DNA from 3 places in the Nonomuraea sp. NPDC049028 genome. Region 2 is predicted to be linked to each of the others. Evidence: riboswitches for the same ligand, from Rfam matches in the RefSeq annotation. Region 2 holds a riboswitch; each other region holds the start of a gene.

Region 1 (3,263 bases), on a different contig from region 2:
ATCGCCGATCTGACCGAGGCAGACGCGGTCATCAGCGACTCGGGACTACCTGAGGAAGCACGCATGGAGCTGGGCGAACGCGCCGGCGAACTGATCATCGCGGAGGACTCGCAGTGAAACGCACCATCACCCACCTGGCCGACGGCCGAGAGCTGATCTACTTCGACCGGCGCGACGACGCCGACCGGAGCGCGATCGACCGGCGAGCGCTCGACCCCAGGCCGATGGCGTCGGAGCTGCGCTACGACCCGCTCACCGAGGAGTGGATCGCGATGGCGGGGCACCGCCAGACGCGTACGTTCCTGCCTCCGGCCAATGAGTGCCCGCTGTGCCCGTCGTCCGAGACGAGGGCTTCGGAGATCCCGGCGTACGACTATGACGTGGCGGTGTTCGAGAACCGCTTCCCCTCGTTTTCCGGAAATTTCGGGACTTACGGGGATGTCGGGGGGCTGAGTGAGGTCCGGCCGGGGGTGGGGCGGTGCGAGGTGGTGTGCTTCACCTCTGAGCATTCGTCGTCGTTCTCGCGGCTCTCCGACGAGCAGGTGGGCCTGGTCATGGAGGCGTGGGCCGACCGTACGGCCGAGCTGTCCGCGATCGAGGGCGTCGAGCAGGTGTTCTGCTTCGAGAACCGGGGCGAGGAGATCGGCATCACGCTGCCGCACCCGCACGGGCAGATCTACGCCTACCCGTACGTGACCCCGCGGACCAAACTCCAGCTCGGCGCGGCCGCCCGGCACCGGGGCGGCAACCTCTTCGCCGACGTGCTGGCGGCCGAGCGGGCCGCCGGGGTGCGCGTGGTGGCGGCCAACGAGCTGTGGACGGCCTTCGTGCCGGCCGCCGCCCGCTGGCCGTTCGAGGTGCATGTGTATCCGCACCGGCAGGTGCCGGACCTGGCCGCGCTGTCGGAGGAGGAACGCGCCGCCTTCGCCCCGCTTTACACCTCTGTGCTGCGAGCGCTCGACGGGTTGTTCGGCGTCGCCATGCCGTACATCTCAGCCTGGCACCAGGCGCCGGTGCGGCAGGATCGTGACCTGGCTTATCTGCACCTGGAGCTGTTCAGCATCAGACGGGCGCCCGGGAAGCTCAAGTATCTGGCGGGCTCGGAGTCGGCTATGGGCGCGTTCGTCAACGATGTCCTGCCGGAGGAAGCCGCACGCATGCTTAAATCACAGGTAGATCTCTAATTGGTTGCCGCTTGGAGTCGCATGACCTTGGTTTTACCACTAATATCCCTTTTCAGCGCCGACCGAAACGGTCGGTGCTGGCCTAATCCCGGGTGCGTGGCCCGGGAGCCGGGGACCCATCGCGTCTTGGGGTGAATCCACTCAGGTGGTAAGGCGGCATCTCCCTGCCCGAACCCGTCAGCTAACCCGGCCGGCATAGGGAGAGGAAACCCTTCGTGGCGGCTGCGTCCCCCTCGAGTCTCGCCATCGCTCTCATCACCACCGCTTCCATAGCCTTCGGCGCCTTCACGGCCACGCCCGCCGCTGCCGCCCCCAAGCCCAGCGAGGCCCAGCTCCGCGCGGAGCTGAAGCAGCTGGACAAGAAGGTCGACAAGCTCATCGAGACCTACAACCTCAAGCGCGTCGAACTCGCCAAGGCCAAACAGGATTCGGAAACGACCAAGAAACGGCTGGCCACGGCGGAGGCCCAGCTCATCACCGCCCAGAAACGCGTCACTGAACTCGCGCGCCTGCAGTACCAGAACGGCACCGGCGCGCTGCCGAACCTCACCCTCCCGACCGATGCCTCCAGCGCGGCGTTGCTGGACCACCTCGCGGCCGAGCAACAGGCGGTCGTGCAGGGCGTGGCCACCGCTCGGGACGAGAAGAAGGCGGCCGCGGACCAGGCGGCCGCCCTCGAGGCGAAGATCCGCGAGGACGCCGCCAATGTCGCCAAGCAACGCGACGACGCGCAGGGCGTCATCAAGGACATCCAGAAGAAGCTGAAAGGCCTCATCCCGTTCGGCCCCGGCCGCCGCTCGGACGGCAGCTGGGCGCCCGAACTGCCCTCAGGCACCGACAACATCACCGCCCGGATGCGGGTGATCCGCGGGCTGATCCAGAAGGACTTCGCGCTGCCGTACGAGGTGGGCTGCTTCCGCTCGGGCGGCGGCGGCGAGCACCCGCTGGGGCGCGCGTGCGACTTCATGATGAGCACCGGCGGCAGCATGCCCAGCGCGGCCAACCAGGCACTCGGCGACCGCGTGGCGGCCTGGGCGCTGGAGAACAAGGACAAGCTCGGGGTCAAGTACGTGATCTGGAAGCAGCGCATCAACCAGGGCTCGGGGTGGAGCTCGATGTCCGATCGCGGCAGCATCACCCAGAACCACTTCGACCACGTGCACATCTCGATGTTCTAGGGTGCCCGGGCACCTTCTCGCATCTGGTGTGAGGGGGTGTTCGGGGTGACGTAGGTCGCGGCGTACCTGGTGCTCACCGGACGCTGAAGGGGCGTCCGGTCGTGACACCATGGCGCCATGGCTCGATGGATACGCCTCTATCATCCTGCGGAAGACACCTGGTTCTACTACGAACTTGATGACCAGGAATGGGCCGTCCGACAGATCGATCTTCAAGGCCCTGACCAGCGCCCCACCGCAGCGGCAGCCCTCGACGAAGTGTTCCGGCTTCGCGATCAGCACGGGTTGGCCGAGCTTCAGGCCTACGAGCATCGTTTCGGCGTTCTCGCCGAAGGCAGCCTCGAAGGCTGGCAGGACGCCGATCAAGCCGCCGAGATCACCCGCCAGGAGTTCGAGGCGATCTGGATCCAGGCCAGACAGCACCTCGCCCGGCCCGGGCTGAACGAGCCCACGGCGACGAACTCCGCCGCACTCGCACACGCACTGAATGACCCCGCCGGGCCACCGTTACGCCCGACATCGGCAAGTCCCTGCACGTCGCCGAACTCTCCGGCCCCGGCTCGGCGCACGAGCCCGCCGGCCGGGACCTGCTGATCCGCTACGGGTTCGATGACGCCCGCGCTCGCTTCGCGGCCACTCACGCGTCCTGGGCAGACACCGACATCACCCTCGAAGACCTGCTGGTGAGCCTCGCCGACAAGATCTGGAAGAACAAGCGCGTCCCGGACCTCGAAGACCTCATCGTGACCCACCTGGCCCAGGCGACCGGCCGGCAGCCGTGGGAGGAATACGCCGCCCTCGACGAACTCCTCACCCACATCGGCGACACCGCTGACCATAGGCTGACCTTCCAGGCCGCTTACCCGATCCACAGCTGAGACTGAGTCACGCTCGGCTTTCG
Region 2 (3,263 bases):
CGCGCTGGGGTGGCTCGCCCTCGGCCAGTCGCTCACCATTGCCCAGATCGTGGGCGGGCTCGTCGTCGTGGCGGCCCTCATCGCGGCCCAGACCAGCCGCCCTCGTCGCGGCCCAGAGCAGAAGCCGCCGGGTCAGGCGGACGCGCCCGCTCGTGACCGGCTGATCCCCACGCCCTGACCGTCCGATCCGCACCCTCTCATCCCTCTCATCCCTCACTGCCGATCAAGGAGAAATCATGCGCATCACCGTGTTCGGAGCGGCGGGCAGCGTCGGCGCTCGTGTGGTCGCCGAGGCGCTGTCCCGTGGCCACGAGGTCACCGCCGTCGTACGCGACCCGGCCCGCTTCCCGTCACTGCACCCCGGCGCCCATCCCCAGGTCGGCGACGCCGCTCATGTCGAGGACGTGACCAGGCTCGGCACCGGTCAGGACCTCGTGATCAGCGCGACCCGCCCGCCCACCGCCCGCGAGCACGATCTCGTCACGACCGCCAAGGCGCTGCTGGCGGGGCTCGCGGGGACCGGCGTCCGGCTGCTGCTCGTCGGCGGGGCGGCCGGGCTGACCGTTCCCGGGTCCGGCGGGCGTACCGTGCTCGACGACCCGCGCTTCATGTCCGACGCCTACCGCGACATCGCGCTGGCCTGCAACGCCCAGCTCGAAGCCTGCCGCGCGGAGACCGGCGTGGACTGGGCGTACCTGAGTCCGGCCGCGGTGCTGGCGCCGGGCGAGCGTACCGGCGTCTACCGGCTGGGCGCCGACGAGCTGCTCTTGGACGCCGAGGGGAACTCGGCGATCTCCATGGAGGACCTCGCGGTCGTACTGCTGGACGAGGCGGAACGGCCCGGGCACCACCGGGTCAGGTTCACCGCCGCGTACTGACGCCACCCGGCGACGGCGTCAACGGTTCCCGACCAGCCGGGTGGTCTCGTCGTCGGCGGGGAAGTACGCCTCGACGGCGACCCCTTCGAGCGTGATGTCGAACGCGGCGCCGAACGTCGTGATCGTACTGAAGAAGCAGAGCTCGTCCCCCCGATGCGTGATCCGTACGGGCAGCGCGATGTCGGCGGGGTCGGGCAGCGGCGCCTCGCCATCGTCTCCATAGGCCAGCAGTTCCTCGTAGAGCGCGCTCAGCTCCGGATCCCCCGCACGGGCGACCTGCCTGGCGAGCCGGGGCAGCAGGAAGCCGCGGACCTGCGCCAGGTTCCGCACCCGCGGCGCGAACCCGTCCGGGTGCAGGCCAAGCCGCATCATGTTCACCGGCGGCTCCAGGAGGGACGGGGCCACGTCGTCGAGGAAGACGTTCATGGCGTCGTTGGCCAGCAGCAGGTTCCACCGGTGGTCCAGGGCCATCGCCGGATACGGCTCGTGCCCGCGCAGGATCCGCTGGAGCGCCTCGTGCGCCTTGCCCAGATCGGGGTCGTCAAGCGGGCGCTCGGGGTAGATGGGCGCGTACCCGGCCGCGAGCAGCAGCCGGTTGCGCGCGCGCAGCGGCACCTCGAGCTGTTCGGACAGGCGCAGCACCATGGACCGGCTGGGGATCGTCCGCCCGGTCTCGACGAAGCTGACGTGGCGCGCGGACACGTCGGTCTGGAGGGCCAGGTCGAGCTGCGTGAGCCCGCGTCGGTGCCGCCAGTCCCGCAGCAACTCCCCTATCGGCTGATCCATGTTCATACCGGCCGGTTCTACCTGGCCCGCCGGGATGGTGTCGATTACCTGTCATGTCATGCCCGCCTGGTTGACGCCCGATTTTAGGCAGTTTACAAGTCTTTGACCGTTTTGTTAGTGTTCGTCCCGCCTAATCCACTCACCTGCGTGGAGCCGGGGACCCAAGTTCCCTCTGGGGCGAATCGGCATCGCCGTAGGGCCACTTCCAGGCCCGAGCCCGTCAGCTAACCCGGTAGGCCGTATGGAAGGACACAGCAGTGGCTCCCCTCGCCATCTGCCTGGCGGCTGCCGTCGCCGGGCTCACTCTGGCCGCTCCGGCTCACGCCGAGCCCACCACCCCTGCCGGCCCCACCACCCCTGCCAGCACTGAGAGCAAGCCCGTCCAGCAGACGAGCCAGACCACTCCGGCCTGGAAGGTCGCCCTCAAGTTCGCCATGAAGAAGCGCGGTATCCCGTACGTCTGGGGCGGGACCAGCGACAGCGGCTACGACTGCTCCGGGCTCATGCTCAAGGCGTACGAGCACGCCGGGATCGAGTTGCCGCGCACCACGACGGAGCAGTACTCCGCGTTCTCCAAGAAGATCTCCTGGGACCACCTCAAGCCAGGTGACCTGGTCTTCTTCCACGGGCTCGGGCACGTGGGGATGATCTCGAGACCCGGATACATGGTGCACGCGCCGCACACCGGAGACGTGGTCAAGGAGGAGAAGCTCTCCGACTGGCGCAGGGACTCGTTCGCGGGCGCCGTACGGCCGGACCCCAAGGGCGTGCGGCTCTCCATCGAGCAACGCAAGACCGCCATGCTCACCACCGGCCTGCGGCCAACGGCGGGGGCCCTGCGGATCAAGGTCCGGTAGCGCCCCGGCTCAGTGACGGAAGCCGTCACGGCGTGCGGAACCCCCGGAAGGTCACGGGCTTGCGGGTCTCGAAGCCGAGCCGCTCGTAGAGGGCGATCGCGCCGGTGTTCGCCTCGGCCACGTGGATGAAGGGCCGTTCGTCACGAGCCACGATCCGCGCGACGAGCGCACTGACCAGGCGGGCGGCATGGCCTCGCCCGCGTGCCTCGGGGGCGGTGCAGACGGCGCTGATCTCGGTCCACCCCGGCGGCCGGAGTCGCTCACCCGCCATCGCCACCAGGGTGCCGTGGTCGCGGACGCCGAGATAGGTGCCGAGTTCGCGGGTACGCGGCCAGAACGGCCCCGGCTTGGCCCGCGCGACGAGGTCGAGCATCTCGGGCACGCTGTCCCTGCCGAGTTCGACCACCTCGGTGCCGGTCTCGGCAGGGCGGCGGCCGCCGCCGGACCAGGTCATCTGGCGGCCTTCGAGGACGAAGACCGGCTCCCACTCCGGCGGTGGCACCGATGCGCAGCTGAACATGTCGGCCAGCTCGCCCCGGCCGAGCAGCCGGGCGAGGTCGGCCCACTCCTGCGGATCCGGGTCTGCGGTCACCGCGGAGAAGGTCGCGACATCCGGCTGGTACGTGGCCGCCCCGCCGAGCCGGCGGGCATGGTGCGCGTGGTGACCGCGCAGCGATGCGCCCACCGGGTCATCGAGTGCGGTGGCGTCCCGGTTCGCCATGGTGCTGTGCCTCTCGTGTCG
Region 3 (3,263 bases), on a different contig from region 2:
ACGGGACCGAGCGGCTGGGACTGCTCGGGCCTCACGCAGGCGTCGTGGCGCGCTGGGGGCGTGTCGCTGCCCCGGACCACGTGGCAGCAGTGGGCCTGGGGGTCGTCCCGCAAGGTGGATCTGAAGGACCTGCAGCCCGGCGACCTGATCTTCAGCTCAGGGCTTGGGCATGTCAGCATTTATGCGGGCAACGGGCAGATCGTGCACGCCCCCCAGACCGGCGACGTGGTCAAGGTCGTCACTCTGTCCTCCTATGGCGGCACCCTGGTGGGAGCTATCCGTCCGTAGGTTGTTCCGGGTGAAGAACCACTGATTTCTGTACGGCAAGCACGGTGAGCCCCACCCGCCGTCCGTGGCTGGGCTCTGTCCAGGGACACGCTCCTCCGGTGGAGCGCGCTGGGCGCCGTGACGTGCGTCCTCTTGACCCGGTCCGTGGTTTCCGGTGGCCATGGACCGGATGGTCCGCCGATTAACGCTTGGCGGTCCACGTGGGCTTGCCGGCTTGCCGGCCAACGGACCTCGGCCCGGTGGTCAATGGACCTCGGCCGGGTGGTCAATGGACCTCGGCCGGGTGGTCAACGAACTCGGCCCGGTGGTCAACGAACTCGGCCCGGTGGTCAGCGGGCTCCGACCGGCTGTTCAACGGGCTCTGGCCGCTTATTCAACTGCACCCGACCGGCTGTTCAACTGATCCCGATTTGCTGGTCGCCGGACCTCGGCGCGCAGGCCGATGCCGCTGGCCGGGTCGCTGAACGCTGCTGGAACGCCTTCAGCGGGTGACGACGATCACTGATCCCGGCCCGTCGGCGACCCTGGCGACGGCCACATCCGCGCAGTCGCGACACGATCACGCGCCCTCTGGGCGTGTTGCTAGCGGGACCAGTGTGACAAGAGTGACAAAAGGGACCTGACAGATCACTGTGTCGTCAAGTGTGAGAAGGGTCACATTTGAATAACATAACCCGGCGCTCCAGCTGGGGTTGGGGACTTTACTGACACCTCTGAGTGATCCTGACAACCCCATGACGGCTTTGCCAGCTCGTTACTCAAGGGCGTAGCTTCTGGCGTCGCGGCGAACAAGCCATGGCGTCGCGACTCTCCATCGGGTCCCCGATGTGGACAGAAAAGAAATCCGTTAGGTCGCCGCCCTTCTACATGTCATTACGTGGCGGTGGCCTGCCGAGTCCGTGCAGCCAGGAGGCACGGAGCCGGGGACCCAGCGATCCCGCTCCCGGGATCAGGGGTGAATCGGCGCGTATTGCGCCGTAGGGCGACTTCCAGGCCCGAATCCGTCAGCTAACCCGGTAGGCGTTCGTGGAAGTCCCAAGGAGAAATCCTGTCTACCTCCCCCAGTAACCCCCGTCTGTCCCGCATTGCCCTGAGTGGCGCAGCGCTCACGATGACCGTGACGGCCGGAGGTTTGGTCCTCCCTGCCCCGACGGCGCAGGCGGCGACAACGCGTGATGCGGCCGAAGTTTCCGGGACCAATACAGCGGCGAAAGCCGTCAGGTCCGTGAAGAAGGTCGCGCAACAAACAGCGGTCGCTCGGCAAAAGGTGAAGGCCCGTACGGCCGTCGCCGTGGCCAAGGACCAGATCGGTGACCCGTACAGTTACGGGGCCACAGGACCTGGTTCCTTCGACTGCTCCGGTCTCGTCCAGTACGCCTGGAAGAAGGCCGGCGTCAAGATCCCGCGCGTGACGAACAGCCAGTTCGCCCGCATCAAGAAGAAGGTCTCCTGGAAGAATCTGAAGCCAGGTGACCTGATGTTCTTCTATGGGCTCGGCCATGTGGGCATGTATGTCGGCAACGGCAAGATGGTCCATTCGCCGAGGACGGGTTCGACGGTGCGCGTCGAGAAGCTCAGCGGATGGCGCAAGGCGTCGTTCGTGGGCGCGGTGCGTCCCGGCCTGTAAGTCCGGCCTGATCCGGCCTGCAAGACCGTCACGAAGGTCCCGTCCCAGCTGGGACGGGACCTTCGCGTGTTCCGGGCCCTTCCGCGACGACGAGCCGACGCTTTGCGCGACGACGTGCCGGGCCTCTGCGCGACGAGGAGCCGGGTCTCTCCGCGACGGCCGGTTCGCGGCGCGGGACGACTACGATCGGGGAACGTGTCCGTGCAGGTGAGCCGCCGAGTCTTGGGGGTGGGGGTGCTGCTCCTGGCCCTCGCCTCGGCCAGCGCCGCCCCGCACCGGTCTCCAGGGACGGACGGCCTCTCGGCAGCGGTTCGTGACCTGTCGACCGGTGGGCCTGATCAGTCGGCGACCGTCCACACCCCGGCGGCCGGTGATCGTGAGCTTCCGGCGGAGGCGCGGGGACTCTGGGGGGACGGCTCCGAGGTCGTACGAGGTGTGCGTTCGGTCGTCGTCGGTCAGCACGCGGCGCCCGAGTCGCTTCGTGATCTGGCGCGCCGGGCCGATGCCGCCGGGTCGCGGGTCTCCGCCGTGCTCGGCCGCCCCGTACGGCCCGTGGTGCTCGTGCCCGGCTCGGCGGCCGAGGCTGCTCGGGTGGCCGGGGTGGGGAGTGTCGACGGGCTGGCGGCGGTGGCCGATGGCGGGAGAGTGGTCGTGGTGCCCGAGAACTTCGCCCGGCTGACCCCCACCGGGCGGGACATCGTGCTCACGCACGAGCTCACTCACGTCGCGGCCGGGACGAAGCGGTTGCCGGTGTGGCTCTATGAGGGGTTCGCCGACTACGTGGGCTACCGGGACGCGGGGTTGCCGGTCCGGGTGGCCGCCGCTGAGTTGGCCGCCGAGGTGCGGGCCGGGCACTTGCCGGGCGAATTGCCAGGGCCTGCGGCATTCGCACCGTCCAGCCGGGAGCCTGCACGTCTGGCACGGGCGTACCAGGAGGCGTGGCTGGCGTGTCGCTTCATCGCCGAGCGGTTCGGTGAGGGGACTCTGGTGAGGCTCTACCGTGATGCCCAGACGGGTGGCATCGACCGGGGGCTCACCAGGCTCGGGCTCTCGGCAGGGACGCTGACGGCACGGTGGCGCGACTACGTGCGGGACCAGCTTGCGTAAGGGGAACGCGGATGGACGATCTGCAGGGCACCGACGACAGCATGCCGCCGCCTGACGACGACGCGGGCCCCGATCGGAACCCGGCACCACAGCCCGGCGAGGACGCCGCATCAAGCGACCCCGCCACGTCAGGCGGTACCGCCGCGCCACACGACCGCGCCGCACCAAGGGACCGCGCCGTGCCAGACGACCGTGCCACAGCGAGCGACCGTGCCGCGCCAGACGACCGTGCCGCGCCGAG

The links. Region 2 has a riboswitch for cyclic di-AMP ahead of ACGFJ2_RS37820 (C40 family peptidase). Riboswitches for the same ligand answer to the same signal wherever they lie in the genome.
Region 1: it holds a riboswitch for cyclic di-AMP, as region 2 does, so the genes downstream of both, ACGFJ2_RS11120 (coiled-coil domain-containing protein) here and ACGFJ2_RS37820 (C40 family peptidase) in region 2, are expected to answer to the same signal.
Region 3: it holds a riboswitch for cyclic di-AMP, as region 2 does, so the genes downstream of both, ACGFJ2_RS24665 (C40 family peptidase) here and ACGFJ2_RS37820 (C40 family peptidase) in region 2, are expected to answer to the same signal.

What each region holds. Positions count from the first base shown of each region.
Region 1 covers NZ_JBICTR010000003.1:21,685-24,947, forward strand. The annotation lists gene ACGFJ2_RS11110 (DeoR/GlpR family DNA-binding transcription regulator) at 1-117, shown strand, start outside; gene galT (galactose-1-phosphate uridylyltransferase) at 114-1,184, shown strand; cyclic di-AMP (ydaO/yuaA leader) riboswitch at 1,254-1,394, shown strand; gene ACGFJ2_RS11120 (coiled-coil domain-containing protein) at 1,400-2,362, shown strand; gene ACGFJ2_RS11125 (hypothetical protein) at 2,480-2,956, shown strand; gene ACGFJ2_RS11130 (hypothetical protein) at 3,046-3,240, shown strand.
Region 2 covers NZ_JBICTR010000010.1:268,079-271,341, reverse strand. The annotation lists gene ACGFJ2_RS37835 (EamA family transporter) at 1-178, shown strand, start outside; gene ACGFJ2_RS37830 (NAD(P)-dependent oxidoreductase) at 237-878, shown strand; gene ACGFJ2_RS37825 (helix-turn-helix domain-containing protein) at 897-1,670, opposite strand; cyclic di-AMP (ydaO/yuaA leader) riboswitch at 1,782-1,918, shown strand; gene ACGFJ2_RS37820 (C40 family peptidase) at 1,922-2,521, shown strand; gene ACGFJ2_RS37815 (GNAT family N-acetyltransferase) at 2,547-3,242, opposite strand.
Region 3 covers NZ_JBICTR010000006.1:278,204-281,466, forward strand. The annotation lists gene ACGFJ2_RS24655 (C40 family peptidase) at 1-288, shown strand, start outside; gene ACGFJ2_RS24660 (hypothetical protein) at 557-691, shown strand; cyclic di-AMP (ydaO/yuaA leader) riboswitch at 1,168-1,326, shown strand; gene ACGFJ2_RS24665 (C40 family peptidase) at 1,400-1,915, shown strand; gene ACGFJ2_RS24670 (hypothetical protein) at 2,111-3,022, shown strand; gene ACGFJ2_RS24675 (M48 family metallopeptidase) at 3,034-3,263, shown strand, end outside.